3 regions of the Serratia sp. TSA_198.1 genome follow, and region 1 is predicted to be linked to each of the others. Evidence: predicted binding sites of a transcription regulator. Region 1 holds the regulator's gene; each other region holds the start of a gene.
The links. The regulator PurR, encoded in region 1, represses purine synthesis genes. The targets are predictions, from matches to a motif close to CANGCAAACGTTTGCNTG.
Positions count from the first base shown of each region.

Region 2: purE (5-(carboxyamino)imidazole ribonucleotide mutase) is a predicted target of PurR. The motif match lies at 5,991-6,008, and genes of this name have one in related genera.
Region 3: ACUTSW_RS23680 (NCS2 family permease) is a predicted target of PurR. The motif match lies at 5,203-5,220, and genes of this name have one in related genera.

Region 1 covers NZ_JBQZFP010000001.1:1,054,379-1,064,335, forward strand. The annotation lists gene eptA (phosphoethanolamine transferase EptA) at 1-174, shown strand, start outside; gene ACUTSW_RS04905 (TetR/AcrR family transcriptional regulator) at 278-898, shown strand; gene ACUTSW_RS04910 (alkene reductase) at 989-2,086, shown strand; gene idi (isopentenyl-diphosphate Delta-isomerase) at 2,197-2,736, opposite strand; gene gloA (lactoylglutathione lyase) at 3,060-3,467, shown strand; gene rnt (ribonuclease T) at 3,546-4,226, shown strand; gene ACUTSW_RS04930 (Grx4 family monothiol glutaredoxin) at 4,298-4,642, opposite strand; gene ACUTSW_RS04935 (C40 family peptidase) at 5,058-5,876, shown strand; gene cydH (cytochrome bd-I oxidase subunit CydH) at 6,091-6,180, opposite strand; gene purR (HTH-type transcriptional repressor PurR) at 6,505-7,530, shown strand; gene punR (DNA-binding transcriptional activator PunR) at 7,527-8,471, opposite strand; gene punC (purine nucleoside transporter PunC) at 8,596-9,804, shown strand.
Region 2 covers NZ_JBQZFP010000001.1:2,149,396-2,159,352, reverse strand. The annotation lists gene ybbP (putative ABC transporter permease subunit YbbP) at 1-1,326, shown strand, start outside; gene ACUTSW_RS10375 (sugar porter family MFS transporter) at 1,747-3,153, shown strand; gene galE (UDP-glucose 4-epimerase GalE) at 3,227-4,243, shown strand; gene purK (5-(carboxyamino)imidazole ribonucleotide synthase) at 4,310-5,377, opposite strand; gene purE (5-(carboxyamino)imidazole ribonucleotide mutase) at 5,374-5,898, opposite strand; gene lpxH (UDP-2,3-diacylglucosamine diphosphatase) at 6,065-6,787, opposite strand; gene ppiB (peptidylprolyl isomerase B) at 6,798-7,292, opposite strand; gene cysS (cysteine--tRNA ligase) at 7,624-9,009, shown strand; gene ybcJ (ribosome-associated protein YbcJ) at 9,071-9,283, opposite strand; gene folD (bifunctional methylenetetrahydrofolate dehydrogenase/methenyltetrahydrofolate cyclohydrolase FolD) at 9,294-9,957, opposite strand, start outside.
Region 3 covers NZ_JBQZFP010000009.1:78,156-88,112, reverse strand. The annotation lists gene ACUTSW_RS23700 (LrgB family protein) at 1-402, opposite strand, end outside; gene ACUTSW_RS23695 (CidA/LrgA family protein) at 395-817, opposite strand; gene ACUTSW_RS23690 (LysR substrate-binding domain-containing protein) at 953-1,840, shown strand; gene ACUTSW_RS23685 (Na+/H+ antiporter) at 1,870-3,519, opposite strand; gene ACUTSW_RS23680 (NCS2 family permease) at 3,704-5,065, opposite strand; gene ACUTSW_RS23675 (VOC family protein) at 5,414-5,821, opposite strand; gene ACUTSW_RS23670 (glutathione S-transferase family protein) at 5,869-6,537, opposite strand; gene ACUTSW_RS23665 (hypothetical protein) at 6,516-6,659, opposite strand; gene bhsA (multiple stress resistance protein BhsA) at 6,853-7,113, shown strand; gene ACUTSW_RS23655 (LysR family transcriptional regulator) at 7,170-8,087, opposite strand; gene ACUTSW_RS23650 (3-oxoacyl-ACP reductase family protein) at 8,217-8,966, shown strand; gene ssb1 (single-stranded DNA-binding protein SSB1) at 9,030-9,566, opposite strand; gene uvrA (excinuclease ABC subunit UvrA) at 9,844-9,957, shown strand, end outside.

The sequences.
Region 1 (9,957 bases):
GCCGACTATGAGCGCAACGTCAAGATTGATCGCCAGTGCCTGAACAATATGGCCGAAAAGGATGAGATCTCGCAAGATAATCTGTTCCATACCCTGCTCGGTATGCTGAACGTGCAAACCCGTGAATATCAGTCGCAGTTGGATATTTTGCAACGCTGCCGCAGCGGGGCATAACGGCTTAACTTCTGCCCCCTGATCGGGCAAAATACCCTGCTTCGTAACCGGCGTTTTTGCGCCGGTTTTTTTATTGTTATTGACCTAGACCAATCGGTCTATTATGCTAATCCTCATTATGACGAAACATGCGCACTGCCCCGTAGATACACGTGAACATCTGCTCGCTACCGGCGAGTCCCTTAGCCTACGCCTGGGTTTTACCGGCATGGGGCTGAGCGAACTGCTGGCCACGGCGGGTGTGCCGAAAGGTTCGTTCTATCACTATTTCCGCTCGAAGGAAGCCTTCGGCGAAGGCATGCTGCAGCGTTATTTCGAACACTACGATACTGAAATGCAACGGCTGTTTAGCGACGATAAAAGCGACGCTCGCCACCAGTTGCTGAGCTATTACGCCCAGGCGATCAGCTTCCATTGCCGCAGCGAATGCCATAACGCCTGTTTGGCGGTGAAACTCTCTGCCGAAGTGAGCGACCTGTCGGAACCCATGCGCCACGCGTTGGAGATCGGCACCGCACGGGTTATTGGCCACCTGCAGGATGCCATCGAGCGCGGTATCCGCGAAGGATCGCTGTCGATAGCCATGAGCCCGGCGGCCACCGCAGAAACGCTGTACTCACTGTGGCTTGGCGCCTCGCTGCGCGCCAAAATCCGCCGTTCGGTCGCCCCGCTGACCAGCGCGCTGGAAAGTATTGAATTGCTGTTGCGCCCGCCGCAGCCGTAAACGCAACACCCGAGCTTTACCGAAAAATTACTCTGTTGGGCAGTTAGTTAGCCATTACTAGTCGACCGGTCTATTAATATAGGATGCACTATGAAGATTGAAAAATTGTTCTCCCCGCTGAAGGTTGGCTCTGCAACTTTGCCAAACCGCGTGTTTATGGCCCCGCTGACGCGTCTTCGAAGCATTGAGCCTGGCGATATTCCTACTCCGTTGATGGCCGAATATTATGCCCAGCGCGCCAGCGCCGGTCTGATCGTGACCGAAGCCACCCAGATTTCTTTCCAGGCGAAAGGCTATGCCGGCGCTCCGGGGCTGCATACCCCAGAGCAGATCGCCGCGTGGAAAAAGATCACCCAGGCCGTACACGATAAAAACGGCCATATCGCCGTTCAGTTGTGGCATGTGGGCCGTATCTCCCACAACAGCCTGCAACCGGGCCAACAGGCACCGGTAGCCCCTTCCGCGATCAATGCCGACACCCGCACCACCGTGCGTGACGAAACCGGTGCCTGGGTGCGGGTTCCAACCTCGACCCCGCGTGCGCTGGAAACCGAAGAGATCCCAGGCATCATTAACGATTTCCGCCAGGCAAGCGCCAATGCGCGTGAGGCCGGTTTCGACTTTATCGAACTGCACGCGGCCCACGGTTATCTGCTGCACCAGTTCATGTCCCCTGCCTCCAACCAGCGCACCGATCAGTACGGCGGCAGCATCGAAAACCGCACACGTCTGACGTTGGAAGTGGTCGACGCGACCATCGCTGAATGGGGTTCAGAGCATATCGGCATCCGCATTTCGCCGTTGGGCCCGTTCAATGGTCTGGATAACGGTGAAGATCAGGAAGAAGCGGCGCTGTATCTGGTCGAAGAGTTGAATAAGCGCAACATCGCTTTCCTGCACATTTCCGAACCGGACTGGGCAGGCGGCAAACCGTATTCCAACGCCTTCCGCGATTCAGTGCGTGCCCGCTTTAAAGGGGTAATTGTCGGCGCAGGCGCCTACACCGCCGAGAAAGCCGAAGAGCTGATCAACAAAGGCTTTATCGATGCGGTGGCCTTTGGCCGCAGCTACATCGCCAACTCGGATCTGGTCGAGCGCTTCAAACAGAACGCACCGCTGAACGAGCCGCAGGCGGAAACCTTCTACGGCGGCGGCGCCGAGGGTTACACCGATTATCCGACGCTGTAAGTAAGATAAAAAGCCTGCCGGTGAACGAATGCCGGCGGGCTTTTTGCTGTTTTATCGGTAAAGCCGTTGGGACGGGTAAAGACGGCTCTTGTCGTACAACGCGAATGCAATTAATGAGTCGCCAACGTCGCCCAACGCGCGATCTCGTTGGCATCGACAGTATTCATTATTTCCCGAAACCAAACGGTAAATTTATCTGGGCTCCGTTTTATCTCATCAGTTAATTGCTGAATATCCATCCACAGCCAGCTATGGGCTTCGGCAGGATCCCCCTGAGGCTCGCCATCAAATAATCCCACGTAGATATGATCGAACTCGTGCTCAATTAAGTCGCCCGGCACCTCTGACCGATAAATGAAGCTGGAGACCTGCTGCAACTCGCTGCTGAACCCCATCTCCTCCTGTAACCGACGCTGCGCCGCTGCTGCCGTCGCCTCTCCCCAGCGCGGGTGGCCACAGCAACTGTTGGTCCATAACCCAGCCGAATGATATTTACTGAAAGCTCGCTGTTGCAGTAGTAAACGGCCCTTGCTATCGAAGATAAAAATTGAAAACGCTCGGTGCAACAACCCCTGCTGATGTATCCGCGTTTTTGTTTGCGAGCCGATGGAATTATCATCGGCATCAACCAGAATCAGCATTTCATCCATTGATGGCCTCCTTCGGCAAGAGCGATGACTTCGTACCGGTAAAACCCTAACCAGACCCAAATTTATCAATTGACGCGATCCAACCCTGGCCCGCTATCAGACCTCGCCCCCCTTGAGGTGGCTAATAGTACTTATTTCCCTGATTCGAACGACAGCATACTGTGCGGTTATCATCAGAATAGCCGATGCATAGGTGACATTGTCACCTTTATTCTCATGCTTTAGCCATGTCGATAAATTGAAATCCCTTATACGGCAACGCTATACTGAGTTTCGCTAAGATCCATTCGCCGTTGACGACGGCACATCCAATCAGAGGAATTATGCGCTTACTCCATACCATGATCCGCGTCGGTGACCTGCAACGCTCCATCGACTTCTATACCAAGGTATTAGGCATGCGCCTGCTGCGCACCAGCGAGAACCCAGAATACAAATACTCGTTGGCATTTGTCGGTTATACCGATGAAAGCGAAGGCGCGGTGATTGAGCTGACCTACAACTGGGGCACCGACAGCTACGAGATGGGCACCGCATTCGGCCATCTGGCGTTGGGCGTCGACGATGTGGCCGCCACCTGCGACAGCATTCGCCACGCCGGCGGCAAAGTGAGCCGTGAAGCCGGGCCGGTCAAGGGCGGCACCACGATTATCGCCTTTGTTGAAGATCCGGACGGTTATAAGATCGAACTGATCGAGAACAAACACGCCGGTCAGGGCCTCGGCCACTGAGACCGATGAGGCGCGCTTTCAGCGCCCTTCTTGTTATGCCTGCGATACCGCCTGCAACCGGGCGTAAAATTTGCCATAATGCGCGCTGCATTCGATGAAGATAAGAAACTGATGGCCGAAAAAAGTGATCTTAACGCCCTGAGTGGCCGTTTTCGTGGGTTTTATCCCGTAGTGATAGATATAGAAACCGCTGGATTTAATGCCAAAACCGACGCGCTGCTGGAGATTGCCGCCGTTACGTTAAAAATGGACGAAGAAGGCTGGTTGCAGCAGGATGAAACCCTGCACTTTCACGTTGAACCTTTTGAAGGCGCCAACCTGCAACCGGAAGCGCTGGCATTCAACGGTATCGACCCGCATAACCCGTTGCGCGGTGCAGTCAGTGAATACGATGCGTTACACGCCATTTTTAAAGCGGTACGCAAAGGCATCAAGGACCGTGGCTGCAACCGGGCGATTATCGTGGCGCACAACGCCAACTTTGATCACAGTTTCCTGATGGCCGCAGCAGAACGCGCAAGCCTGAAGCGCAACCCTTTCCACCCGTTCGCCACCTTTGACACTGCCGCGCTAAGCGGGCTGGTGTTGGGGCAAACCGTGTTGGCCAAAGCCTGTATTGCCGCCAATATTCCGTTCGACAGCACCCAGGCGCATTCGGCCCTGTACGACACCGAACAAACCGCTCAACTGTTCTGCGAGCTGGTTAACCGCTGGAAACGCCTTGGCGGATGGCCGCTGGCCATCGGTGATACTGACTGAACCGCAAATAAATCGGGCGGCCCAGTTTGCACTGGCGCCGCCCGATGTCTTCTTGCAATAAACCCGAGCCGTTATGGCTGCTGGTCTTCTTGCTCTTTGTACTTCGCTGCCGTTTCTTTGATCAGCTGTTGCAGTTCGCCGCGCTGATACATTTCGATAATGATATCACAGCCGCCTACCAGCTCACCGTCGACCCACAGCTGCGGGAAAGTCGGCCAGTTGGCGTATTTCGGCAACTCGGAGCGGATGTCCGGATTCTGCAGAATATCAACGTAGGCAAAGCGTTCGCCACAAGCAGACAGCGCCTGCACCGCTTGCGCAGAGAAACCGCAGTTTGGCAATTTCGGTGAACCTTTCATGTACAGCAGAATTGGGTTCTCACCGATCTGCTGCTGAATTTTTTCAATCGTCGTCATTTATTGCTTCCTCAAGCCACATCTCATGGCTACAACATGCATCACACTGGCTATTGTAGCGGCTGGAACAGTCGCAAGAAAACGCCATCTTTTGCAAGGGTATTCCCCGTTGCCAATCGCATCTTACCGGCAAAGGCCATTCCGGTTAAAACATACGCTCAGAATAACATTTTTAATCCGACCATTTCACTAATATATTTTTCCGCCTCCTGGTACCCCTTTAATAATACCAACAGCGGCCAAAGGTGATTTTTTACACACCAACGGATTGATTTTTCGGCAAAAAAAATGCTGTTAACGTTTTCTCACAATATGGATTATCATTTATGAGTTCTTCGCTGTTTTATATGGCGAAATTGGGGAATACTGTCATTCTTTCGATATCTGTTCCGGGGCCAAGGTTGGTAACGTCGACATGCGTTTAATTCTTACGCTTTTTGTGCTGTTGTTTACACAGCTATTCTTAAATCTGGCGCACGCTGCGCCACAGGCGCGTATTGCCGCCGAGCAGCGCAAGAGCCACGTTAATGAAGCACGGCCGGATGACCGCAAGAAAAAGAAAGCGGCAAAGGCCAGCAAAAAAGTGAAAGTCACTGCTCCGCCAAAAACAGCCAAGGTTTCCAAAGCCAAAACAGAAAAAACCGCTAAAAAGATCGTCAGCGCAAAATCGAAACACCAAACCCAGAAAATAGCCAAAATCAAAGTGACCCCACCGAAAAAGGGTTACAAAAAAGGTTATGGTCGCCACCGGGAACCCGGCATGGCCACCGCCAAATTGGCTCGCGACGAAAAACCGCTGAAACTCAGCCCGGCGCACAAAAAGCGCTATCAGCACGCCAAGCAAACCGCAATGGCCAAGCTGATGGATCAAATGGGCAAACCTTATCGCTGGGGCGGCACTTCGCCAAGAACCGGTTTTGACTGTAGCGGACTGATTTATTACGCCTATAAAGACGTAGTGAAAATCAAGATGCCGCGTACTGCCAACGAGATGTACCACCTGCGCGACGCGGCGCCGATCAAGAAAAACGAGCTGGAAAGCGGTGACCTGGTGTTCTTCCGCATCAACAACCGTGGCGTGGCCGATCACGTCGGCGTCTATCTGGGCAACGGCAAATTCATTCAGTCACCGCGTACCGGTGAGGAAATCCGTATCAGCCAGTTGGACAACGACTACTGGCAAAACCACTACATTGGCGCCCGCCGTGTGGTAACACCGAAAACCATTCGATAATCGCCTCCGCGGCTGGTCCCCCCAGCCGCACGCCTCACCGCCTACCGCAAGCGTTCTGATCTTAGGCCTTTTAGTCGCTCTCAGACCGCGGTTTCGCGAAGCCGCATGGAAAACATCCGGGTGTGGGTGAACGGGGCACTTGTGGAAAAATCTGACGTAGCGGTGGGAAAATGCGGACAGGCGCAGTGAACTGCGCCTGTGTGACAACCAGGGATCAGTTCAACGCCGCGGTGAAGCTAAAAGCAATAATAACGGCCAGCGCGCACACAGTGGTGAACAGTGACATTTTCAGATCGGTATCCATTACAACTCCTTTTCAGACGGGTTATCCCAAGGATAAAAGGCACACAATTAATGCGTCAAACCATTTTCCCACAGTTAGACAATAAAATCTTGTTATCATTTCCCGGTTTATAATACTGATTACCTCTTCCACTTTGGCTCAATATGGGACAAAATTCGCAGTTCACAACTGCGTACCGGCAAAAATGCCCCTCCTGACCAAACGCTGACGACTTCAATACACTAAAAACTCAGCTTCGCTTATTTGGAAGAAGGATCTACGCAGGCAAACGATTAACATCACACTTACATGCTGCAACATGTGAGTTCAGGAGTCATTCTTTACATGGCAACGATTAAAGATGTGGCCAAACGCGCTGGCGTTTCCACCACCACCGTTTCGCACGTCATCAATAAGACTCGTTTCGTCGCCGAAGAGACTAAAGCGGCCGTCGCGGCCGCGATCAAAGAGCTGCACTATTCTCCCAGCGCCGTGGCGCGCAGCCTGAAAGTCAATCACACCAAATCTATCGGTCTGCTGGCTACCTCCAGCGAAGCGCCCTATTTCGCCGAAGTGATCGAGGCGGTGGAAAACAGCTGCTACAGCAAAGGCTATACGCTGATCCTGTGTAACTCGCACAATAACCTGGACAAGCAACGCGCTTATCTGGCGATGCTGGCGCAAAAACGCGTCGATGGCCTGCTGGTGATGTGCTCTGAATACCCGGATCAATTGCTGGGGATGCTGGAAGATTACCGTAACATCCCGATGGTGGTCATGGACTGGGGCGCAGCACGCGGTGATTTTACCGATACTATTATCGACAACGCCTTCGAAGGCGGTTATCTGGCCGGCCGCTATCTGATCGAGCGTGGCCACCGTGAGATTGGCGCCATTCCGGGCCAATTAGCGCGCAATACCGGCGGCGGCCGCCATCAGGGCTTTTTAAAAGCCATGGAAGAAGCCAATATCGAGGTGCGCGACGAGTGGATTGTACAAGGTGACTTCGAACCGGAATCCGGCTACAAAGCCATGCACCAGATATTATCGCAGAAACAGCGCCCAACGGCGGTATTCTGCGGCGGCGACATTATGGCAATGGGCGCTATTTGCGCCGCTGATGAGCTGGGGTTGCGCGTACCGCAGGATATTTCCGTTATTGGTTACGATAATGTGCGCAACGCCCGCTATTTCACGCCGGCACTGACGACCATCCATCAGCCCAAAGAGCGTTTGGGCGAGATGGCGTTCACCATGCTGCTGGATCGCATCATCAGCAAGCGTGAAGAGTCGCAAGTCATTGAGGTACATCCGAAGCTGGTTGAACGCCGCTCGGTCGCCGACGGTCCCTTCATCGATTACCGCCGCTAGTCGCCAACGCCGGGAGCCAAAGCGGCTTCCGGCGTCACTTCGCTTAACCATTCCTGATTCAAGGTTTCACTGTCCCCCAGGTAATCCAGCAGCCAGGCCATCGCCGGCGATGGGGTATTCTGCTGCCAGGTCAGGCAGCATGGGCTGGCGGGAAATGGCTGTTGCAGTTGCAGCGCCACCAATTCACCACGCTGTACCAACGGCAATACCTGATGCGCAGGCATCATGCCGACGCACAATCCGGCGCACAGGCAATCCACCGCAGAGGCCCAATCCGGCACCACCAGCCGCCGTTGATTGTCCAGCGTCCAGGTGACCCGCTTGGGCAAATTGCGTGACGTATCCTCCAGACACAGCGAAGGGAAAGGCCGGAGCTGATCATCGTTTAGCAGGCCATCCAACCCCGCCAAGGGATGCTGGGGGCTGGCGACACACAACCAACGCATGTCGCCCATGTCGCGAAAGGCGAAACCACCGCCAACCGGCACCGCCCGCGTAGCGCCGATCGCCATATCGGCGCGGCCATCCACCAGCGCATCCCATACGCCGTTAAACACTTCGGGTTGGACCAACAGCTCCACATCGGGGAATTGACGGTAAAAATCCAGCACCAGCTGACGGCAGCGCTGCGGTTTGACGATGATATCCACCGCAATTTTTAATTGGCCACGCCAACCATTGGCCACCTGCTGGCACTGCCTGCGAGTGTCGAGCATTTTTTTGATGACACCGCGCGCTTCCTGAATAAACAGCGTGCCAGCCAGCGTCAGTTCTACATCGCGATGACGCCGTTCAAATAGCGGTACCGCCAACCATTGTTCTAGTTGCCGCACAGTATAGCTAACCGCCGAAGGTACCCGGTGCAGTTCCTGCGCCGCCGCGCTGAAGCTGCCGGTGCGGGCGACCGCGTCCACGACATCAAGCGAATATTCAGACCACATGATTTTTGCCTTCAATTTTTTTAACAGCACTTCGCAAATATTACCGTTTCACAAGCAGAGATCCAGCCGGATACACTTGCCGGCGCTAAAAACCTGCGACAATAAAATATTAATGAGAAATACCATGCGAAATTCCTTTGGTTTTATGTTCTATCTTGCCGGCCTGAGCATGCTGGGTTACCTGGCCACCGACATGTATCTGCCCGCCTTTGGCGCTATGCAGCAAGATCTGCAAATTTCCGCCGGCGCAATCAGCGCCAGCCTTAGCATTTTCCTGGCCGGTTTTGCCTTTGCTCAACTGCTCTGGGGGCCGCTCTCCGATAATTTGGGCCGCAAACCCGTTCTGCTGATTGGCCTGGCGCTGTTTGCTCTGGGCTGCCTCGGCATGCTGTGGGTGCAAAATGCCGTCCAACTGTGGTCGCTGCGCTTTATCCAGGCGATCGGTGTGTGTTCAGCCGCCGTCACCTGGCAGGCACTGGTCATTGACCGCTACCGTGAAGGCAAAGCCAACCGCGTATTCGCCACCATTATGCCGCTGGTAGCACTTTCGCCTGCGCTGGCACCGTTGGTCGGCGCCTGGTTGTTGAACCACATGGGATGGCGGGCAATTTTCGCCGTGCTGCTGGGTATCACCGTCATTTTGCTGCTGCCGACGCTGTTACTGAAGGAAAGCGCCAAAAGCGCGCCATCTGCCCAGCCCAAAAACACCCTGAGTTTCTTCCAACTGCTGAAGTCGCCGGTATTCAGCGGTAACGTCACCATTTTTGCCGCCTGCTCTGCCGGTTTTTTTGCCTGGCTCACCGGTTCGCCGTTTATTCTTGGCGATATGGGTTACAGCCCCAATGATATTGGCCTGAGCTATGTCCCGCAGACGCTGGCTTTCTTATTGGGCGGTTACGGTTGCCGTACGGCGTTAAACCGCATGAATGGCAACACCCTGCTGCCTTGGCTGCTGGTAGGTTATGGCATCAGCATGGTGGCGTTATATCTGGTGGCGACATTGACCGAGCCCACGCTCACCACGTTGCTGATTCCATTCTGCCTGATGGCGCTGGTCAACGGAGCCTGCTACCCGATCGTAGTGGCGAATGCGTTGATGCCGTTCCCGGAAGGCACAGGCAAAGCCGCAGCGCTGCAAAATACCCTGCAATTGGGCCTGTGCTTTGTCGCGAGCCTATTGGTTTCGGCCTTTATAGCCCAACCGCTGTTGGCGACGGTAACGGTGATGGTTTCAACGGTGGTATTGGCCGCGTTGGGGTATATGTTGCAACGGGGAAAAGTGATCGATAATTCGCAGGCAGTACGACAGGAACATGCTAACTCTGCGTCATAATTACCTGTACTAATAATCACTTAAAGAATATTTTTGCCGAGTGCGATTTACGGTTGAGTAAGCGCCTCGGCAAGCCTATACTCAAAACGACCTTTTAAAATAACACTTTTATAGTCTTATTATCACAAGTAGCTGTTGTGTACGCGTATGGCG
Region 2 (9,957 bases), 1.1 Mb from region 1:
CGCGACGTGGTGGCCAACGTTTGGCCGCTGCGCTATTTCCTGCCGGTAACGGCGGTGATTGTGGTGGCGCTGCTGACGGCCTTGATGGGAGCCAGCACGCTGCTGTGGTCGATCCTCGCCGGTATTCTGGTGTTGGCGCTGTTGTTGGGGGCTATCGGCTGGGGCAGCCTGCTGTTGTTGCGCCGCATTACGCTGAAGAATCTGGCGCTGCGGCTGGCAGTCAATCGTCTGCTGCATCAGCCCTGGGTAACGGTCAGCCAACTGGCGGCGTTTTCGCTGTCGTTTATGTTGCTGGCGTTGTTGCTGGTGCTGCGTGGCGATCTGCTCGACCGCTGGCAACAGCAACTGCCGCCGGACAGCCCGAACTACTTCCTGCTGAACCTGACTGAAGCGCAGGTGCCGCAGGTGAAAACCTTCCTGCAACAGCATCAGGTCAAGCCGGAAACTTATTACCCGATTGTACGCGTGCGCCTGACCGAGATTAATCAGCAGGTGGCGACCGAGCGGGTGCATGAGGACGATCCGGGCGGTGAGGCGGTTAACCGCGAGCTGAACCTGACCTGGCTGGCGGATCTGCCGGCGCACAATCCGCTACTGGCGGGCAGTTGGCCGCCGAAGGCCGGTGAGGTGTCGATGGATCAGGGCATTGCCGGGCGGCTCAAGGTTAAGCTGGGCGACACGCTGACCTTCAGCGGCGATACCCAGTCGTTCAGCGCCAGGGTCACCAGCCTGCGGCAGGTGGACTGGGAAAGCCTGAAGCCGAACTTTTACTTCATCTTCCCGCCGGGTGCGCTGGACGGTCAACCGCAGACCTGGCTTACCAGCTTCCGCTATGACGGGGACGGCCAGATGCTGACCCAGCTCAACCGGCAATTCCCGACGCTTAGCCTGCTGGACATCGGGTCAATCCTCAAACAGGTCGGCGGGGTGCTGCAACAGGTCAGCCGCGCACTGGAGGTGATGGTGGTGCTGGTGGTGCTCTGCGGTGGCTTGTTGCTGATGGCGCAGGTGCAGGTGGGCATGCGGCAACGGCGCCAGGAACTGGTGGTGTACCGTACTCTGGGGGCCGGCAAGCGCTTGTTGCGCAGCACGCTGTGGTGCGAGTTTGCGTTGCTTGGGCTGGTGGCGGGCATCGCGGCGGCGGTGGGGGCGGAAGCGGCGCTATGGTTGCTGCAAAGCCAGGTATTCGACTTCCCGTGGGCGCCCACGCCGGTGCTGTGGTGGGCGTTGCCGTTGCTCAGTGCGCTGCTGTTGTCGCTGTGCGGCGGCTGGCTGGGCGTACGGCTGTTGCGTGGCCAGGCATTGTTCCGCAGTTACGACGGTTAAACCGCTGCAAAGTCGGCCCGGCCCCCTGTTATCGGGAGCCGGGTCGATACCTTTATTATTGAAAATCCAAAGATTTCCTTTCCAGACTCTCTGTCTAAAAAGCGCCTTTTCCCGTCTACCTTGATCCTTCGTTGCGGATGTCACTCAAGTGAAATCGATTACAAATAAATGGCTGCTATTCGAGGTTGATATTGAAGTCTGACAAGCGGTGTTTTTTAACTTGAGAGTTATAACAAACGACATAAAGTTATTTTTAAATATAATCAATGTCATATGTTTAATTTTTCACGTCGATACGTAGGGGATCCAAAATGGAAATAATGTAATCGTTTCCACTAATGTGATCTCACTCACTTACCGCCTGCGGATTGCCTCCTATCATGACGGCTAACTGATTCAACGTTATCTATTGGAGGCTGTATGAGTGTTGCCGTCAAAATTGCGTCGGCTGAGAAAAGCCAGACGAATGCCGGTATGACTTTTTTCGTCTGTTTTCTGGCTGCGTTAGCCGGGCTGCTGTTTGGTCTGGATATCGGCGTGATTGCGGGCGCTTTGCCGTTTATTGCCGACTCTTTTCACATCACCAGTTCCCAGCAGGAGTGGGTGGTCAGCTCAATGATGTTCGGCGCGGCGGTCGGCGCCGTGGGCAGCGGTTGGATGAATTTCCGCATCGGGCGCAAATACAGCCTGATGATCGGCGCGATCCTGTTCGTGGCGGGGTCGTTGTGTTCCGCAGCGGCGCCCAATGTGGACATATTGATACTCTCGCGCATTTTGCTGGGGCTGGCGGTGGGCATCGCTTCCTATACCGCACCGATTTATCTGTCTGAAATCGCGCCGGAGAAAATTCGCGGCAGCATGATCTCGATGTATCAATTGATGATCACCATCGGGATTTTGGCCGCCTACCTGTCTGATACCGCGTTCAGTTACACAGGTGCCTGGCGCTGGATGCTGGGGGTTATCACCATTCCAGCCGGCTTGCTGCTGGTTGGCGTGTTCTTCCTGCCGGACAGCCCGCGCTGGCTGGCCTCGCGCAATCGCCATGAACAGGCGCGTCAGGTGCTGGAAAAGCTGCGCGACAGCAGCGCCCAGGCGCAGCATGAACTGAACGAAATCCGTGAAAGCCTCAAGCTGAAGCAGAGTGGCTGGGCGCTGTTCAAGGATAATAAAAATTTCCGCCGCGCCGTATTCCTCGGCATTCTGTTGCAGGTTATGCAGCAGTTTACCGGCATGAACGTCACCATGTATTACGCGCCGAAGATTTTCGGCCTGGCGGGCTTTGCCAGTACCGAACAGCAGATGTGGGGAACGGTGATCGTCGGGCTGGTTAACGTGCTGGCCACCTTTATCGCCATTGGGCTGGTGGATCGCTGGGGCCGCAAACCGACGCTGATCCTCGGTTTTATCGTGATGGCAGTGGGCATGGGCGCACTGGGAACAATGATGGGTATCGGCATGAGTACGCCGGCGACGCAATATTTCGCCGTCATTATGTTGTTGATGTTTATTGTCGGTTTCGCCATGAGCGCCGGCCCGTTGATTTGGGTGCTGTGTTCGGAGATCCAACCGCTTAAGGGCCGTGATTTTGGCATCACCTGTTCCACCGCCACCAACTGGATCGCCAACATGATCGTCGGCGCGACTTTCCTGACTATGCTCAATTCGCTGGGCAGCGCCTATACCTTTTGGGTCTACGCGGCGCTCAACGTAGTGTTTATCTTTATTACGCTGGCGTTGATCCCAGAGACCAAAAATATCTCTCTGGAACATATCGAACGCAATCTGATGGCCGGCAAGCCATTACGCAACATAGGTACGCGCTAGTCGGCTGGCTGCGCGCATGAAACAGGCTTATGCATCGGGTGTTAGCGCCCGATGCTGATGAAAGGGGAGCATGATGGCGATTTTAGTGACCGGCGGCGCCGGATACATAGGTTCACATACGGTACTGGCGCTGTTGGAGCGCGGTGAAGAGGTGGTGGTGTTGGATAATTTGATCAACGCCTCCGAAGAGTCCTTACGCCGTGCAGAGCAACTGACCGGTAAAGCGGCGGTGTTCTGCCAGGGGGATGTGCGGGACGCGGAGTGCCTGAGCCGGATCTTCGCCGAGCACAAGATCGCTTCGGTGATCCATTTCGCCGGCCTGAAAGCGGTGGGAGAATCCACCCGCAAGCCGCTGGAGTACTACCAGAACAATGTAGCGGGCACGCTGGTATTGCTGGAAGCCATGCGCGACGCCGGGGTTCATCAGTTTATCTTCAGCTCTTCGGCGACGGTGTACGGCGAAGATGCGCCGGTGCCTTACCGGGAAGACATGCCGATCGGCGGCACGACCAGCCCTTACGGCACCTCCAAGTGGATGGTGGAGCAGATCCTGCAGGATTTCGCCAAAGCTGAACCGGCCTTTTCCATTGTCTCTCTGCGCTACTTCAACCCGGTGGGCGCCCATGAGTCTGGACTGATGGGGGAAGACCCCAGCGGGATCCCGAATAATCTGCTGCCTTATATTGCTCAGGTGGCCGTCGGCAAGCGGGATCACCTGAGCGTGTTCGGCGGGGACTATCCCACCAAAGATGGAACCGGCGTGCGCGATTACATTCACGTGATGGATCTGGCACAGGGTCACCTGGCGGCGATGGACCACCTAAAGCAGATCGCCGGTTTTAAAGCTTATAACCTGGGGTCCGGGGTCGGGCATTCGGTGCTGGAGATGGTGCATGCGTTTGAGAAAGCCGCCGGCGTTGCCGTGCCTTATCAGATTTTACCGCGCCGTGCCGGGGATTTGCCCGCTTTCTGGGCCGATGTCAGCCTGGCTAAACGCGAACTGGGCTGGGAAGTGCAGCGCGGGCTCGATGCAATGATGCGCGATACCTGGAACTGGCAAAGCAAAAATCCGCGGGGCTATGCCCGGTAGTTTTTCATTGGCAGTAAAAAAGGGTTCAGCTTGGCTGAACCCTTTGATTTTGTTGCGGAGTAAACCTTAAGCCAGCTTCTGTTGCGCCCAGGCCAGGCCGCTTTGGTATTCGGCCGGCAGCAGCGGTGCCAGAGCCTGCAATGCCTGTTGCAGCACGGTGGCGCTAGGATCGTTCAGGTTGAGGTGGCCGACCTTGCGGCCTTCGCGCACCTCTTTCTCATACCAGTGCAAATGCACCAACGGCAGCGCCAGCCATTGTTGATTCACGGCGGTGCCTATCAGGTTGACCATCACCGACGGCGTGCTTACCACAGGTTTCGGCAGCGGCAGGGCGAGAATGGCGCGCAGGTGCAGTTCGAACTGGCTGATGGAGGCGCCGTTCTGCGTCCAGTGACCGCTGTTGTGCACCCGTGGTGCCAGCTCGTTAATCAGCAGGCTGTCGCCAACGATAAAGCACTCCATCGCCATGACGCCGACGTAGTTCAACTCGTCGAGGATCGCCGCCAGCATCTGTTCAGCCTGCCGTTGCAGAGCGGGGGCAGGCTGCGGCAGCGCCACGCTGGTGCGCAGAATGCCTTCTTCATGCAGGTTATGGGTCAGCGGATAGAACACCGACTTGCCGTCGTGCCCACGCGCGCCCACCAGCGAAACCTCGCCGGAGAAGTTAATCCCCTGCTCGACGATGCACTCGCCGTAGGCATCCGCCGGCAGTTCCGCTTCCTGGCCCGGGCGCAAGCGCCATTGACCGCGGCCGTCGTAACCGCCAACGCGGCGTTTGACGATCGCCAGTTCACCGAGAGTGGCGAACACCTGCGGCCACTCGGCGGCATCGGCCAACAATTGCCACGGCGCGGTGGCCAGGCCGAGCTGATCGAGCAGCTGTTTTTGCGTCAGGCGGTCGGCCAGACGGGGGAAAATATCGCGATTGACGAAGCTGTTGTGGGTCGCCAGTTCACGCGTCAGCGCGGTTTCCGGCCAGCGTTCGATTTCGGCGGTGATCACGCTGTTTTGATAGGGCACCGCTTCCGGTTCGGCGTCGATGCCGACCGGGTAAACGGCGATGCCCAGCGGTTCACCGGCCTGGCGCAGCATGCGCCCCAGTTGGCCGTTGCCCAGTACGCAAACCGGCTTCATGCTTCCTCCCGCGGATCCGGGTTGTTCAGCACCTCTTCGGTCTGTGCCTGGCGCCAGTCGGCCAGACGTTGCGCCAGCGCGGTGTCGTGCAGCGCCAGAATTTGCGCCGCCAGCAGCGCGGCGTTGGCCGCACCGGCTTTGCCGATCGCCAGGGTGCCGACCGGAATGCCGCGTGGCATTTGCACGATAGAATACAGGCTGTCTACACCGCTCAGCGCGGCGCTTTGTACCGGAACACCCAGCACCGGAACCAGCGTTTTCGCCGCCAGCATACCCGGCAGGTGCGCAGCACCGCCCGCACCGGCAATGATCACGTCAAAGCCGTTGGCGCCGGCCTGTTCGGCGAAACTGAACAGCTTGTCTGGCGTGCGATGAGCGGAAACGACTTCGACATGGAACGGGACATCGAGTTGGGTCAGGATTTCGGCCGCGAACTGCATGGTGGCCCAGTCACTTTTCGATCCCATTACAATTGCGATTTTAACCCCAGCGTTGGTGGCTGAAGCGGCGTTGGCTCCCATGGGTGTAAGGCTCCTGTAAGTGTACAAACGACGGCCGGTTGCCTGCGGCGGGAGGCCGAATGAGGGCGCAGATCATACCATGAGCGCACGGCGAGGAAAACGGTTGCGTCGCCGGTTTTCACCGTCGAAAACGCGAATTTTTTCACTCGCGTGGCAAGTCAGGGGGTTAGAAAGGGAATTGGATCAGTTCGACGGCGTCGGCGCTGACTTTGATCATCGAACCTTCAGCGTGCCAGGCGCCCAGCACCACGCGGTGAGCCTTGCCGTTGCTCAATTCCAGCTCATGCACCGCCGGGCGGTGGGTGTGACCGTGGATCATCCAATGCACGTTATGGCTCAGCATCGCCTGCTCAACTGCCTGCGGGTTGACGTCCATAATGGCTTGAGATTTGCCCTGATTGCTCTGCCGGCTGCGAGCGCGCATCTTGGCGGCGATCTTCAGGCGCCAGCGAAGGGGCATGGCCAAAAACAGCTTCTGGATTAACGGATTGTGCACCTTGCGGCGGAACTGCTGGTAAGCCTGATCGTCGGTACACAGCGTGTCGCCGTGCAGGATCAGGATTTTGCGGCCGTACAGCTCCAGCACTTTTTCTTCCGGCAGCAGATGCATGCCGCTGGCGCGGGCAAAGCGCTTGCCGAGCAGGAAATCGCGGTTGCCGTGGATAAAGTAGCAAGGCACGCCGGCTTGTTGCAGCGTCTTCAGCTCGGCGGCAATCTCCGCGTGCAAGGGTTCGGGATCGTCATCGCCGATCCAGGCTTCGAACAGATCGCCAAGAATGTACAGGGCTTCGGCGTGAATCGCATCGTGCCGCAAAAAACGCAGAAAACCGGCAGTGATTGCCGGTTCCTGTGCGCATAAGTGCAGATCCGCGATGAACAGCGTGTTCATGCAGCCGCGATTACTCGCCGACGGTAACGCTGGTGACGATCACGTCTTCTACCGGAACGTCCTGGTGCATGCCGCTGCGGCCAGTTTTCACGGCTTTGATCGTGTTGACCACGTCCATGCCTTCAACCACTTCGGCAAATACGCAGTAACCCCAACCTTGCGCGTTCTCGGCGCGGAAGTTCAGGAAGTCGTTGTCAGCCACGTTGATGAAGAACTGAGCGGTAGCGGAGTGCGGATCGTTGGTACGCGCCATCGCCAGGGTGCCCACGGTGTTTTTCAGACCGTTGTTGGCTTCGTTCTTGATGGTCGCTTTGGTGTCTTTCTGGTTCATGCCAGGCTCAAAACCGCCGCCCTGAATCATGAAACCGTTGATAACACGGTGGAAGATAGTGTTGTCGTAGAAACCTGCACGGCAGTAGCTCAGGAAGTTTTCAACGGTAACCGGCGCTTTGTCAGCAAAGGTGTTGATAACGATGTCGCCGTGATTAGTGTGGAAAGTAACCATAGTTTTAGTCCTAACAAGATGAAGTGAGACGTCACGTAGAGCGAGTGAACATTCAGACCGACCTTATAACATATCTCTATTAACGAGTCAGCAGCGGCTAAACCGCGCAGGCTCTGTGGTAAATTGGGTGTTGTTATATTATAACAATTGCGGCGGCATTGATTTATACCCTGCGGCTTGCAAGATGACGGGTATATCACCGATTTGCGCAACCCGGTGCAGCAAAGCGCGGGCTTAACCTTGCATTAGATCAGGCTTCGGGTTTCAATACGTTGCTGGATGAACAGCCTAATTATCATTTTTGTTATCACGCACACCACGGAATGTCCCGATGCTAAAGATTTTTAATACCCTGAGTCGTCAAAAAGAGGAATTCAAACCCATTCATGCCGGTAAAGTGGGCATGTACGTGTGCGGGGTAACCATCTATGACCTGTGTCATATCGGCCACGGGCGTACCTTTGTCGCTTTCGACGTGGTGGCGCGTTACCTGCGTTATCTCGGCTATTCCCTGAACTATGTGCGCAATGTGACCGACGTTGACGACAAAATTATCCGCCGCGCGACGGAAAACGGCGAAAGCTGCGATCAACTGACCGCACGCATGCTGGCGGAGATGCACGCGGACTTCGATTCGCTGCTGATCGAACGCCCGGATCAAGAGCCGCGCGCCACCCAGCATATCGCCGAGATCATCGAAATCACCCAACGCCTGATCGATCGCGATCACGCCTATGTAGCCAGCAATGGCGACGTGATGTTCTCGATTGATAGCGATCCGCAATACGGCCTGCTGTCACGTCAGGATCTGGATCAGTTGCAGGCCGGCGCGCGCGTTGAGATTGACGACGTGAAGCGCAACCCGATGGACTTCGTCCTGTGGAAGATGTCCAAACCGGGCGAACCGAGCTGGCAATCGCCGTGGGGCGCAGGCCGCCCAGGCTGGCACATTGAATGTTCCGCCATGAACTGCAAGCAGCTCGGCACCCATTTCGACATCCACGGCGGCGGTTCGGATCTGATGTTCCCGCATCACGAGAACGAGATTGCCCAGTCCAGCTGCGCCCACGACGGCCCGTACGTCAACTACTGGATGCACTCCGGCATGGTGATGATCGACCGCGAGAAGATGTCAAAATCGCTGGATAACTTCTTCACTATCCGTGACGTGCTCGGCCATTACGATGCCGAGACGGTGCGTTACTTCCTGATGTCCGGCCACTATCGCAGCCAGCTGAACTACAGCGAAGAAAACCTCAAGCAGGCGCGCACTGCGCTGGAGCGTTTGTACACCGCACTGCGCGGCACCGACGCCAATGCGCAACCGGCCGGCGGCGAAGCCTTCGAAGCCCGCTTCCGCGAAGCGATGGACGACGATTTCAACACCCCGGAAGCCTACTCGGCGCTGTTCGATCTGGCGCGTGACGTTAACCGCCTGAAAGGCGAAGACATGGCGGCGGCCAACGGGCTGGCGGCGGAACTGCGCAAGCTGGCGAAGGTGCTGGGCCTGCTGCAACAGGAGCCGGAACAGTTCCTGCAAAGCGGCGCACAGGCTGACGACGGTGAAGTGGCGGAGATCGAGGCGTTAATCAAACAGCGTAACGACGCGCGCAAAGCCAAAGACTGGGCGCTGGCGGATGCCGCTCGCGATCGGTTGAACGAGATGAATATCGTGCTGGAAGACGGCCCGCAGGGGACCACCTGGCGCCGTAAGTAACAGGCGTAACCGCAAACAAAAAAGGCGCTGATTATCAGCGCCTTTTTCTATGGAGCGGGGCTTACGGCTTAACTACAACCTGGCCACCGTTAAACTCCACCACCTGATCGGCGACGATTTTGCAGCGTTTGCGCGTTTCGACTTTGCCGTTCACTTTCACCAACCCTTCGGCGATGACTTCTTTGGCGGCACCGCCGCTTTCACACCAGCCCTGGAACTTGAGCAGGTCGCACAGTTCGACGTGCGGGTGACTATCCAGATTAAAAGTTTCCATACTGCCTTACTTATTTAGGTTGAACGTCGTGATATTCCTCGCAGGCCTGCAAGGTATTTTGGATCAGTGTAGCAACGGTCATCGGGCCAACGCCACCCGGAACCGGGGTAATGTAGGCTGCACGCTCACTGGCGGCATCGAAATCCACGTCACCGACCACTTTACCACTTTCCAGACGGTTAATGCCGACATCGACCACGATCGCGCCCGGTTTGATCCAATCGCCCGGAATAAAGCCCGGTTTACCGACCGCCACCACCAGCAGATCCGCGTTTTCGATATGATGACGCAGGTTCTTGGTGAAACGGTGGGTCACGGTGGTGGTGCAACCGGCCAGCAGCAGCTCCATGCTCATCGGGCGGCCAACGATGTTGGATGCGCCAACCACCACGGCATTCAGGCCGTAAGTGTCGATGTTATAACGCTCGAGCAGGGTGACGATGCCGCGCGGGGTGCAGGGGCGCAGCTTCGGCGCGCGCTGGCACAGGCGACCGACGTTGTACGGGTGGAAACCGTCGACGTCTTTATCCGGATGGATACGTTCCAGCACTTTGACGTTATCGATGCCGGCCGGCAGCGGCAACTGCACCAGAATGCCGTCGATTTCGCCGTCGGCGTTCAGCTTGTCGATCAGTGCCAGCAGCTCGGCCTCACTGGTGGTGGCAGGCAGATCG
Region 3 (9,957 bases), on a different contig from region 1:
AAACGGCGTGGTGATGGAACGCACCGCCAGGCTGCGCTGTACCTCTTCAGGCAGCGTTAGCAGCCGCGCCAGCCACACCGAGCTGTAAACCGCCACCAGCACCGCCGTCAATACCCCGGCGGTGAGCGACAGCCAGTGGCGGCGGATAATATGCAGGTTTTCATAGACCGGCACCGCAAACGCGATAGTCGCCGGCCCCAACAGCCACAGCAGCCAGTGCGTTTCACCGATGTAATCCTGATACGAGATATGCGTCACCACCAGCAGCAGCACCAGGATCATGGGGGTCAGCACCAACGGCATCAGCAGCAGAGTGCGATGGCGGCGATAGAGCTTCTTATTGGCGAAGTACAACGCCAGCGTCGCCAGAAAGCAGGCCAGGCTAAGGATAAAATCATTCATCGCGCTGTTTCCGCCGCTGCAGCCAAACCTCTAGACGGTATACCCGATCGACCACCAGCCCGGTTGCGCCGAGCGTCAGCATGGTACTGATCGCAATCACCAGAAAAATCTTCCAGCCCTCCACCATCAGCAACTGGGCATAGTTGACCACCGCCACCACCGCCGGGACAAAAAACAGCAGCATCTCTGCCAGCAGCCAGCGTGAACCGGCCCTGACCCAGCTCAACGGTAAAACTCTCAGCAGGATCAGCGCCAGCAACATCAGCATGCCGACAATGTTGGCGGGTAGCGGCAGATGAAATTGCTTTACCAACCGGTCGGCAATCAGAAACAGCACCGCGTACAAAACAACCTGAACCGGCACCTGCAGGCGGGTCAACAGAGAGGGGGCTGCGCGGCGTAACGCCAATGACATGGAAGATAACCTCAAAAAAATTCAAGGCTTGCAGTATACGCGGCCAGGAAACCTTGCCTGAAATGAATTAAAATCATCAATATCATGCCATCAGGGAATAGTTTCCCGCCGGTATTGCCCTGAGGAGAGCCCAACGTGGATGTCCGCACCCTGCGTTACTTCGTGGAAGTCGTGCGCCAGCAAAGCTTCACCCGCGCGGCGGAGAAACTGTTCGTCACCCAGCCGACCATCAGCAAGATGCTGCGGCATCTGGAAGAAGAGTTGGAGTGTACGCTGCTGATCCGCGAAGGACGCAAGCTGCACCTGACCGACAGCGGCCAGGCAGTGTACCAGCGTGGGTTGGCGATCCTGGATGAGTTCCGCCAACTGGAGGCCGAACTGGAAGACATCAGTTCGGTGAAAAAAGGCGTGTTGCGGCTGGGTATCCCGCCAATGGTCGGCCGGCAGATAGCAGATTTGATCCGCCAGTTTCGCCAGACCTATCCTGGCATTGAACTGAAAATTTCCGAGCTGGGCGGGTTGTCGGTCGAGCAGGCGGTGATGTCCGGAGAACTGGATCTGGCGATGACGATATTGCCCGTCGACCTGGATCAACCGCTGACTTTCTTGCCGCTGCTGAGCCATCCGATGTGCGTGGTTGCGCCGCGTACGCCGCACTGGCTTAACCGCACCAGCATCGATATCGCCGAATTGGCCAACTGGCCGATCCTGATTTATAACGAGGACTTCTCGCTGTACAAAATGCTGATGAAGGCGTTCCGCCTGGCCGGTTTTGAACCGCAGATTGCCGTGCGTAGCGGGCAGTGGGATTTTCTGGCATCGATGGTACAGGCCGGGGTCGGCATCGCTACCCTGCCGGAGCCGGTTTGCCAGTGGCTGGATAAAGAAAACCTGATCTGGCTGCCGCTTGAGCCGCGGATGGAATGGCGTGTAGGGCTCATCTGGCGCCAGGGTAACTACCTGTCGCACGGCGCCCAGGCCTGGATCGCCTGCTGCCGCGACTACTGGCCGCCGATCAAATAACTGGGGCCGCGTCTGCGGCCCCGTTGGCATTACCCTTCGCGCTCTATCAGCAGCGCTTCCAGCAGGTCGAGATCGTGCAACAGCTTTTGCAGCGTCTCGTTGCTGATTTTCTGCGTTGCACGCAGGTGATACAGCTCCCCGCGCTCGGCGCGCAGTGCAGTCAGGCGGAAGCGTCGCTCGAGGTTCTCCAGCATCAGCGCATTTTCGATATCGTCTTTGGTGGTGATCCGCCGCCGCAACGTGCCCACGACCCGTGAACTGATCTCTTTCAGCACCTGCGGGTCGATGTTTTCTTCCACGTCGACGGCCAGGCGTTCTTCCATCTTGTTGATGCTTTCGATCGCCACTTCCGCCGCCATGGCAATCGCCATCCGCTCCTCGCTCTTGCTGGCGCTCTTGTCCGCCACCACTACGCCGCGCAGCAGCAACGGCAATGCCATCACGCCGACGATCAGTGAAAGCAGGATCACGCCGGCGGCGATGAACACCAACTGATAGCGCGCCGGGAAGGCGGTGCCGTCACTTAACAGCAGCGGAATCGACAGCACGCCGGCCAGCGTGATTGCCCCGCGCACCCCAGCGAACGACGCTATCCACAGCTCACGCGTACTGTAATCGCCAAACTGCAATGGCCGTTTTTTCATAAAACGCCGGCTGGCGTTTTTCATCAACCACAGCCAGGTAAAGCGCAACAACAACAACGCTGCGTAGATAATCGCCACATCGGCGAACAGGTACCAGGTCTGAATGGTCGGATCCAGCTCCGCCTGCAGGATTGAGGTTTCCAGGATCCCCGGCAGTTGCAGGCCCAACATGATGAACACCATGCCGTTAAACACGAACTCCAGCATCGCCCAGACGCTGTTGGCGCGCAGGCGCATCGCCAGTGGCGCATTGCGGATCACGCCGGACTGGCTGATGGTCATCCCCGCGGCAACCGCAGCCAGAATGCCGGAGACGCCGATATGTTCGGCAATCAAATAGGAAGCGAACGGCAACAGCAGCAGGAACACGATCTGCGTGGCCGGATCATCGCCGCTCCAGCGGCTCATCATCCGCAGCGATTTGCTGTAGCACCAGGTGACAGCCACACCGGCCAGCAGGCCGCCGATAGCGACCTTCAAGAACTCCAGGGTAGCGCCACCCACGGTAAACACCATGGTGCCCATCGCCACCGCGATGGCGAACTTGAGCGAAACCAGGCCGGACGCATCGTTCATCAGCGCCTCGCCTTCCAGCACGCCCATGATCGGTTTCGGAATACGCCCTTTACCGACGATGCCGCCCAGCGCCACGGCGTCCGTTGGCGACAGCACTGCCGCCAGCGCAAACGCCGCCACCAGCGGGATACCCGGCACCATGGCGTAAATCAGGTAACCGACCCCGACCACGGTAAGCAACACCAGCACCAGCGCCAGCCCCAGGATTTCACGGCCGTGATGCAGAAATTCGCGCGTTGGGGTTTTCCAACCGTCGGCAAACAGCAGCGGCGGGATAAACAGCACCAGGAACAGTTCGGGGTCAAAGTCGACATGCAGCCCGAAATGCGGCCAGGCCAGCAGAGCCCCGATGGCAATTTGCATTAACGGCAGCGGTATCTGGAACGGCAACATACGTGTCACCACCCCGGACAGGGAAACCACCAGGATCAAAATGAGGATTGTAAAAAATATTTCCATGCTTTCCTTAGACTCTCGGGTTCAGACTACATCTCTGATATATACCCCGATAGTAGATCACTTTTTTTACAGCGATTAAAGCTTGTTGTGCCTTTCAAAACGCAGCACAGAAAGAAGAAGACTTTTCTGAAGGGGAAGAAGGTCAGACTTTCCCCCACCCAACGGGTGGGGGAAACACAGCGGATTAAATCGCCCAACCGCCGGCATAGAACACCACCAGCGCCACCGCGATCAGCACGGTGCCGATATTCAGCTTGCGCCATTCACCGGAGCAAATGCGGCCAATCACCAGCGAGCTGAAGCCCAGCATGATACCGGTGACGATATTGCAGGTCAGCACGATAAACACCGCGCACAGCAGGCCGGACATGGCGTCGACAAAATCATTGAAGTCCAGCTTGGTGACGTTGCTCAACATCAGCAGGCCGACGTACATCAGCGCCGGTGCAGTAGCGTAAATCGGTACCAGATAAGACAGCGGCGACAAGAACAGGATCAGCAGGAACAGCAGGCCGACCACAGTTGCGGTCAGGCCGGTTTTACCGCCCGCCGCGGTGCCCGCTGCGGATTCGATATAGACCGCCGCCGGGGCCGCGCCCACCAGGCCGGAGAAAATGCTGCTCAGGGAATCCGAGGTCAGCGCCTTGCCGCCGTTGATGATCTGCCCGTCCTTATCCAGCAGGTTGGCCTGCCCGGCCACCGCGCGAATGGTGCCGGTAGCGTCAAACACTGCGGTCATCACCAGTGCCAGCACGCTCGGCAACACCACAGGTTGCAACGCACCCATAATATCCAGGCTGAAGATCAACGAATTGCCATTGGCGTCCGCCAGGCTTGGCATGGCGAACAGCCCCTGATATTTCACCGCGGGGTCAAACAGCAGGCCAATCACCGAAATGGCGATGATCACCAGCAAAATACCGCCGGGTACACGCAGTTTTTCCAACCCGAAAATCACCGCCAGACCGAGCAACGTCATCACCACCGGGAAAGAGGTGAATGCGCCCAGCGCCACCGGCAGGCCATCCAGCGGATTCTTCACTACCAGACCCACGCCGTTGGCGGCGATCAGCAGCAGGAAAAGACCGATGCCGATACCGGTACCGTGCGCCACGCCCATCGGCAAATTGCGCAAGATCCAGGAACGGATGCCGGTTATCGAGATGATGGTGAACAGCACGCCCATCAGGAAGACCGCGCCCAGCGCCACCGGGATGCTGATGTGCTGGCCCAGCACCAGGCTGAAAGCGGTAAAGGCGGTCAGGGAAATCGCACAACCGATGGCCATCGGCAGGTTAGCCCATAGCCCCATCAGCAATGAGCCGAGACCGGCGACCAGGCAGGTGGCAACAAACACCGCCGTTGGCGGGAAGCCCGCTTTGCCCAACATGCTCGGCACCACGATCACCGAGTAAACCATCGCCAGGAAAGTGGTTAATCCCGCCACCACTTCCTGACGCACGGAGCTGCCGCGTGCGGAAATATTAAAATAGCCATCAAGCCCGCCTTTTGGTTTAACGGCGTTGTTCGCTTGAGAATTCGACATGTTGCTGTCCCCTGTATTTCATTGCCAGCCCGTTTCACAAGGCTTGTTATTCCGCCCACGCATGTTCATTACGGAATCGTTTCCATCACGTCAGCTTCCCTGCCCTTCGGCCGCACCGCCCATCGGCGTGGCGTTAAAAGGCAAACGTTTAACTCTCATCGCGTGATACGGGTGATTTATGGTGGTTTATTCAAGGCAAACGATTATCCGGCCTTCCATACCCTCTGATCAACCAAGATCGCGGCAATTCATGCAGAAAAGCGCCGGGATCAATCATTATCGAAATGGCGAGATTTGTCACATAGGTAAATCCGATGGGGCGCCCCCGGCTCAGGGGGCAAAAACCGGCTACTGAGCCTGTGCGGCTTTTTCATCCATGTACATCAGTTCCCAGATATGGCCGTCCAAATCCTGGAAACCGTGGCCGTACATAGAACCGTAATCCTGCGGCTGATTATAGGTATTGCCGCCGGCGGCAATCGCCTTGCGCACCAGGCTGTCCACCGCCGCCCGGCTGGGCTGCGACAGGCAAAGCAGCACTTCGGTCGCCCTCCTGGCATCGCCAATCGGGTTCGGGGTGAACATTTTGAATTTATCGTGAGTCAGCAACATTACATAAATGGTCTCGCTGACCACCATGCAGGCGGCGGTATCATCGGTAAACTGCTGATTAAAGCTGAAACCCAACTGGGTAAAAAACTCGATGGATGCGGGCAAATTGTCCACCGGCAGGTTAACAAAAATTTGCGTAGGCATAGGCTATCTCCGAACAGACGTTAACCCGTCAAGTATAGTTCATGCCCTCAGCTCAGCAGTTCATAAGGGCCGCCCTGCTCCAGTGCCCGCTGGTAGGCTGGCCGGGTATGGATACGCTGCAGATAGCCGCGCAGCTTCGGGCAATTGTCCAGCGAACCGCGCGCCGCCATCGCTTCCAGCGGAAAGCTCATCTGGATATCCGCCGCGCTGAATTCATTGCCGACAAACCAGGTGCTTTTGCTCAGGTGCTGCTCAAGATAATCGCGATGCGTGGCGATCTGTTTGTCCAGATATTCCCGCTGAACCCCTTTGCCAATCGCCCCCGCTAGCGGCCGCAACAACCAGGGGACCGGCGATTGCCCCAGGCGGCTGAATACCAGCTTCATGACCTGCAGCGGCATCAGCGATCCTTCCGCATAATGCAGCCAGTAACGGTATTGTTGGCGAGCATGATGGTCGGTCGGGATAAACAGCCCCTGGGCATCGTAGGCTTCTTGCAAATATTCGATAATGGCGCCGGATTCCGCCAGGGTCAGATCGCCATCGACAATCACCGGGGATTTGCCCAACGGGTGGATCTTTTTCAGCTCCGGCGGCGCCAGCAGGGTTTGCGGATCGCGTTGGTAACGCTGTACCTGATAAGGCACACCCAGTTCTTCCAGAAACCACAAGATACGCTGCGAGCGTGAATTATTCAGATGGTGCACGATAACCATGAAGTTTCTCCAATCCGTTGCCAACCCAGTTCGCCAGTCTGCACGCCGTTACCGATTTGCAGCGACACGGTGCGCAGCCTCAGTCGATCGTCAGTGATGCGGTAAAGCGGATCTGATGCCATTGCGCTCCCCTTTAAGAATCACCTTTAAAGGGTAGTGGCGATTATTCCAGCACGCCAGCCTTCAAAATTAAGTCAATTTATTTGAATTAAATACTCAAAACTCTCCGATTTTCTCTTTGGGCATGCAGGTCTATTATTCAACGCATCGAGAGGATACAACCTCTCATCTGACAAATACCCTGAGGATTGAATCATGAAGAACATCAAAATTTTTGCTACCGCTCTGTTGCTGACTACCGCTTCTTTCGCTTCCGTTGCCGCTGAGCAGCCTTCCAGCCAACCTGCGGCCGACGCTCAGAAAATCGGTGTCGTCTCCGTTGCCGGTGCCTCTAACCTGAGCGCACTGGAAGCCGAACTGGCTAACAAGGCCGCTGCATCAGGCGCCAGCTCTTACCGCATCATCGCCGCCGGTGGCCAGAACAAACTGCACGGCACCGCTGAAATCTTCAACTGATCGTCAGACAGCCCACTGACGGAAGAAAGAAGCCCCGCGAGGGGCTTTTCTCGTTTCTAGCGCGCATCAAAACGCGTCGCCAGCTTCTGCAGGCGAAATTGCTCGGTGATGTAATCGACAAACGCCCGGGTTTTGCTGGGCAGAAATTTGGTAGTGGGAAAGTAAAGATAGACGCTGCCGCGATCGACATACCAGGCTGGCAGCACCCGCAATAAGCGACCACTTTCCAGATAAGGCAAGGCGCTTGGCATGGAGATCAACGCAATGCCCAGCCCCATTTCCGCCGCTCGCGCCGCCGCCTCCGGCTCATTCACCGTCATGTTAACGGTCATCAAGGGCGCCCGCTGTTCGTTATCCGCATTACGCAGCGGCAGGTTGCGAATCCGCCCGGTTTGCGGCGAACGGATAAAAATCCCCGCGTGGTTCGCCAACTGTTCCGGTTGGCTCAAAAGCGGATGACGCCGCAGATACTCCGCCGAGGCCACCAATACCCCGTGGGCCGGCGCCAATTCACGCGCAATCATTCCCTGCGCCAATTCAATACCGCCGCCAATTGCGGCGTCGAAGTGTTCGCCAATCATATCCACTTTGCGATTGTCAAAATGCCAGTCTGGCACGATCGCCGGGTAACGTGACAAAAACGCCGGCAACAGAGGCATCACGAAATGCAGACCGAAAGCGGTACCCATGCTGACCTTTAGCGTACCTGCCGCGACAGAGCCACTGCTGTTCACCCTTTTCAGCGCGCACTGGATCGACTGCAAACCGCCGCTCACTTCCTGAAGAAAACGTTCCCCCTCTTCGGTCAGGATCAACTTGCGCGTGTTGCGCTGGAATAGCCGTACACCCACCAGCGTCTCCAGCTTGGTGACATTTTTCCCCACCGCCGCAGAGCTGATGCCCAGCTTGCGGCCGGCAGCGGAAAAACTGCCGTTTTCCGCGCTGCTGACAAAACATTCCAGATGGCCGAGCATGGCTTTCCTCTGTTGATTTCAAACCTATGGTTTAAGCTGATTATAGCGCTTTGGGGCTAGTGGCCACGTTGCGTTTCTCCGATACTGGTCCGGTAGATTTTTTAACCTTACCCACTCTGGAGAAACATCATGTCAGCAACCCTCTCTCTGCAAGGCAAAGTCGCATTCGTTCAGGGCGGTTCACGCGGTATCGGCGCCGCCATCGTCAAACGGCTGGCGCACGATGGTGCCGCGGTGGCATTCACCTACGCAGCTTCCGCCGACCGGGCCGATGCCGTGGTGAGTGAAATCGCCGCCGCCGGCGGCAAGGCTATCGCCATCAAAGCCGACAGCGTCGACGCCGCCGCAGTACAGCAGGCGGTACGCCAGGCGGTGAACAGCTTCGGCAATCTGGACATTCTGGTGAACAACGCCGGGGTGTTTACCTTGGGCAGCACCGAAGAACTGGCGCTGGAAGATCTGGACCGTATGCTCGCGGTGAACGTACGCAGCGTCTTTGTTGCCAGCCAGGAAGCTGCGCGCCATATGAACGACGGTGGCCGCATCATTCACATCGGCAGCACCAACGCCGAGCGCGTGCCCTTTGGCGGCGCCGCCGTTTACGCGATGAGCAAATCCGCGCTGGTCGGCCTGACCAAGGGCATGGCGCGCGATCTCGGCCCACGCGGTATCACCGTCAACAACGTGCAGCCCGGCCCGGTGGATACCGAGATGAACCCGGACGACGGCGATTTCGCCGAGCAGTTGAAACAGCTGATGGCCATCGGCCGCTACGGTAAAGACGAAGAGATCGCCAGCTTTGTCGCCTATCTGGCCGGCCCGCAAGCGGGCTACATCACCGGAGCCAGTCTGAGCATCGACGGCGGCTTCTCGGCTTAAGGTTGGCAGAAAAGCAAAAAGCCCCGAAAAGGGGCTTTTTTATTGGCTTCAGACAGCCCGATATCAGAAAGGAATATCGTCGTCGAAGTCCATTGGCGGTTCGTTGCTGCTGGCTGCCGGCGCGTTGTTCTGCGCTGGGCGCGCCTGCTGGCCGCCGCTGAACTGGTTGCCACCCTGTGGTTGCTGAGGCTGGCCCCAACCGCCCTGGCCGCCTGCTGCCTGACCACCGCCTGCAGGTGCGCCGCCGCCTTGACGGCCGCCCAGCATCTGCATGGTGCCGCCAACGTTAACCACAACTTCGGTGGTGTATTTTTCTACGCCAGCCTGATCGGTCCATTTACGGGTCTGCAGGGCACCCTCGATATACACCTGGGAACCTTTACGCAGATATTCGCCCGCAACTTCAGCCAGCTTGCCGAACAACACAACGCGGTGCCACTCGGTTTTTTCTTTCTGCTCGCCAGTCGCCTTGTCACGCCAGCTTTCGGAGGTCGCCAGGGTAATGTTGGCCACTGCGCCGCCATTCGGCATGTAACGGACTTCCGGGTCTTGGCCCAGATTCCCGACCAGAATTACTTTGTTTACGCCTCTGCTGGCCATGAGAACTCTCCTGATGATTGATTTTTACACAGTATAAACGAGTAAGTTTAACACGCTCAGCCTGAAACGACACCCGTGTTGATAACTGCGTATTGTATTCCAGAATTGTCCTTTCGAACGACCTTGTTGCATTCGTATACTGGATATTCATTCAGGTTTTTTTGTGTCATAATTATGCGTTTCGTACTGGCTGTGCCGGTTTTTTGCGCGGTTGATCACAAAATCACCCGCACTAAACCCAGACAGGCGCGGTGTATCATCAAGACGGGAAGTGTAAATGGACAATATCGAAGTTCGTGGTGCTCGAACCCATAATCTCAAAAACATCAACCTGATTATCCCGCGTGACAAGCTGATCGTCGTCACCGGTTTGTCCGGTTCAGGCAAGTCC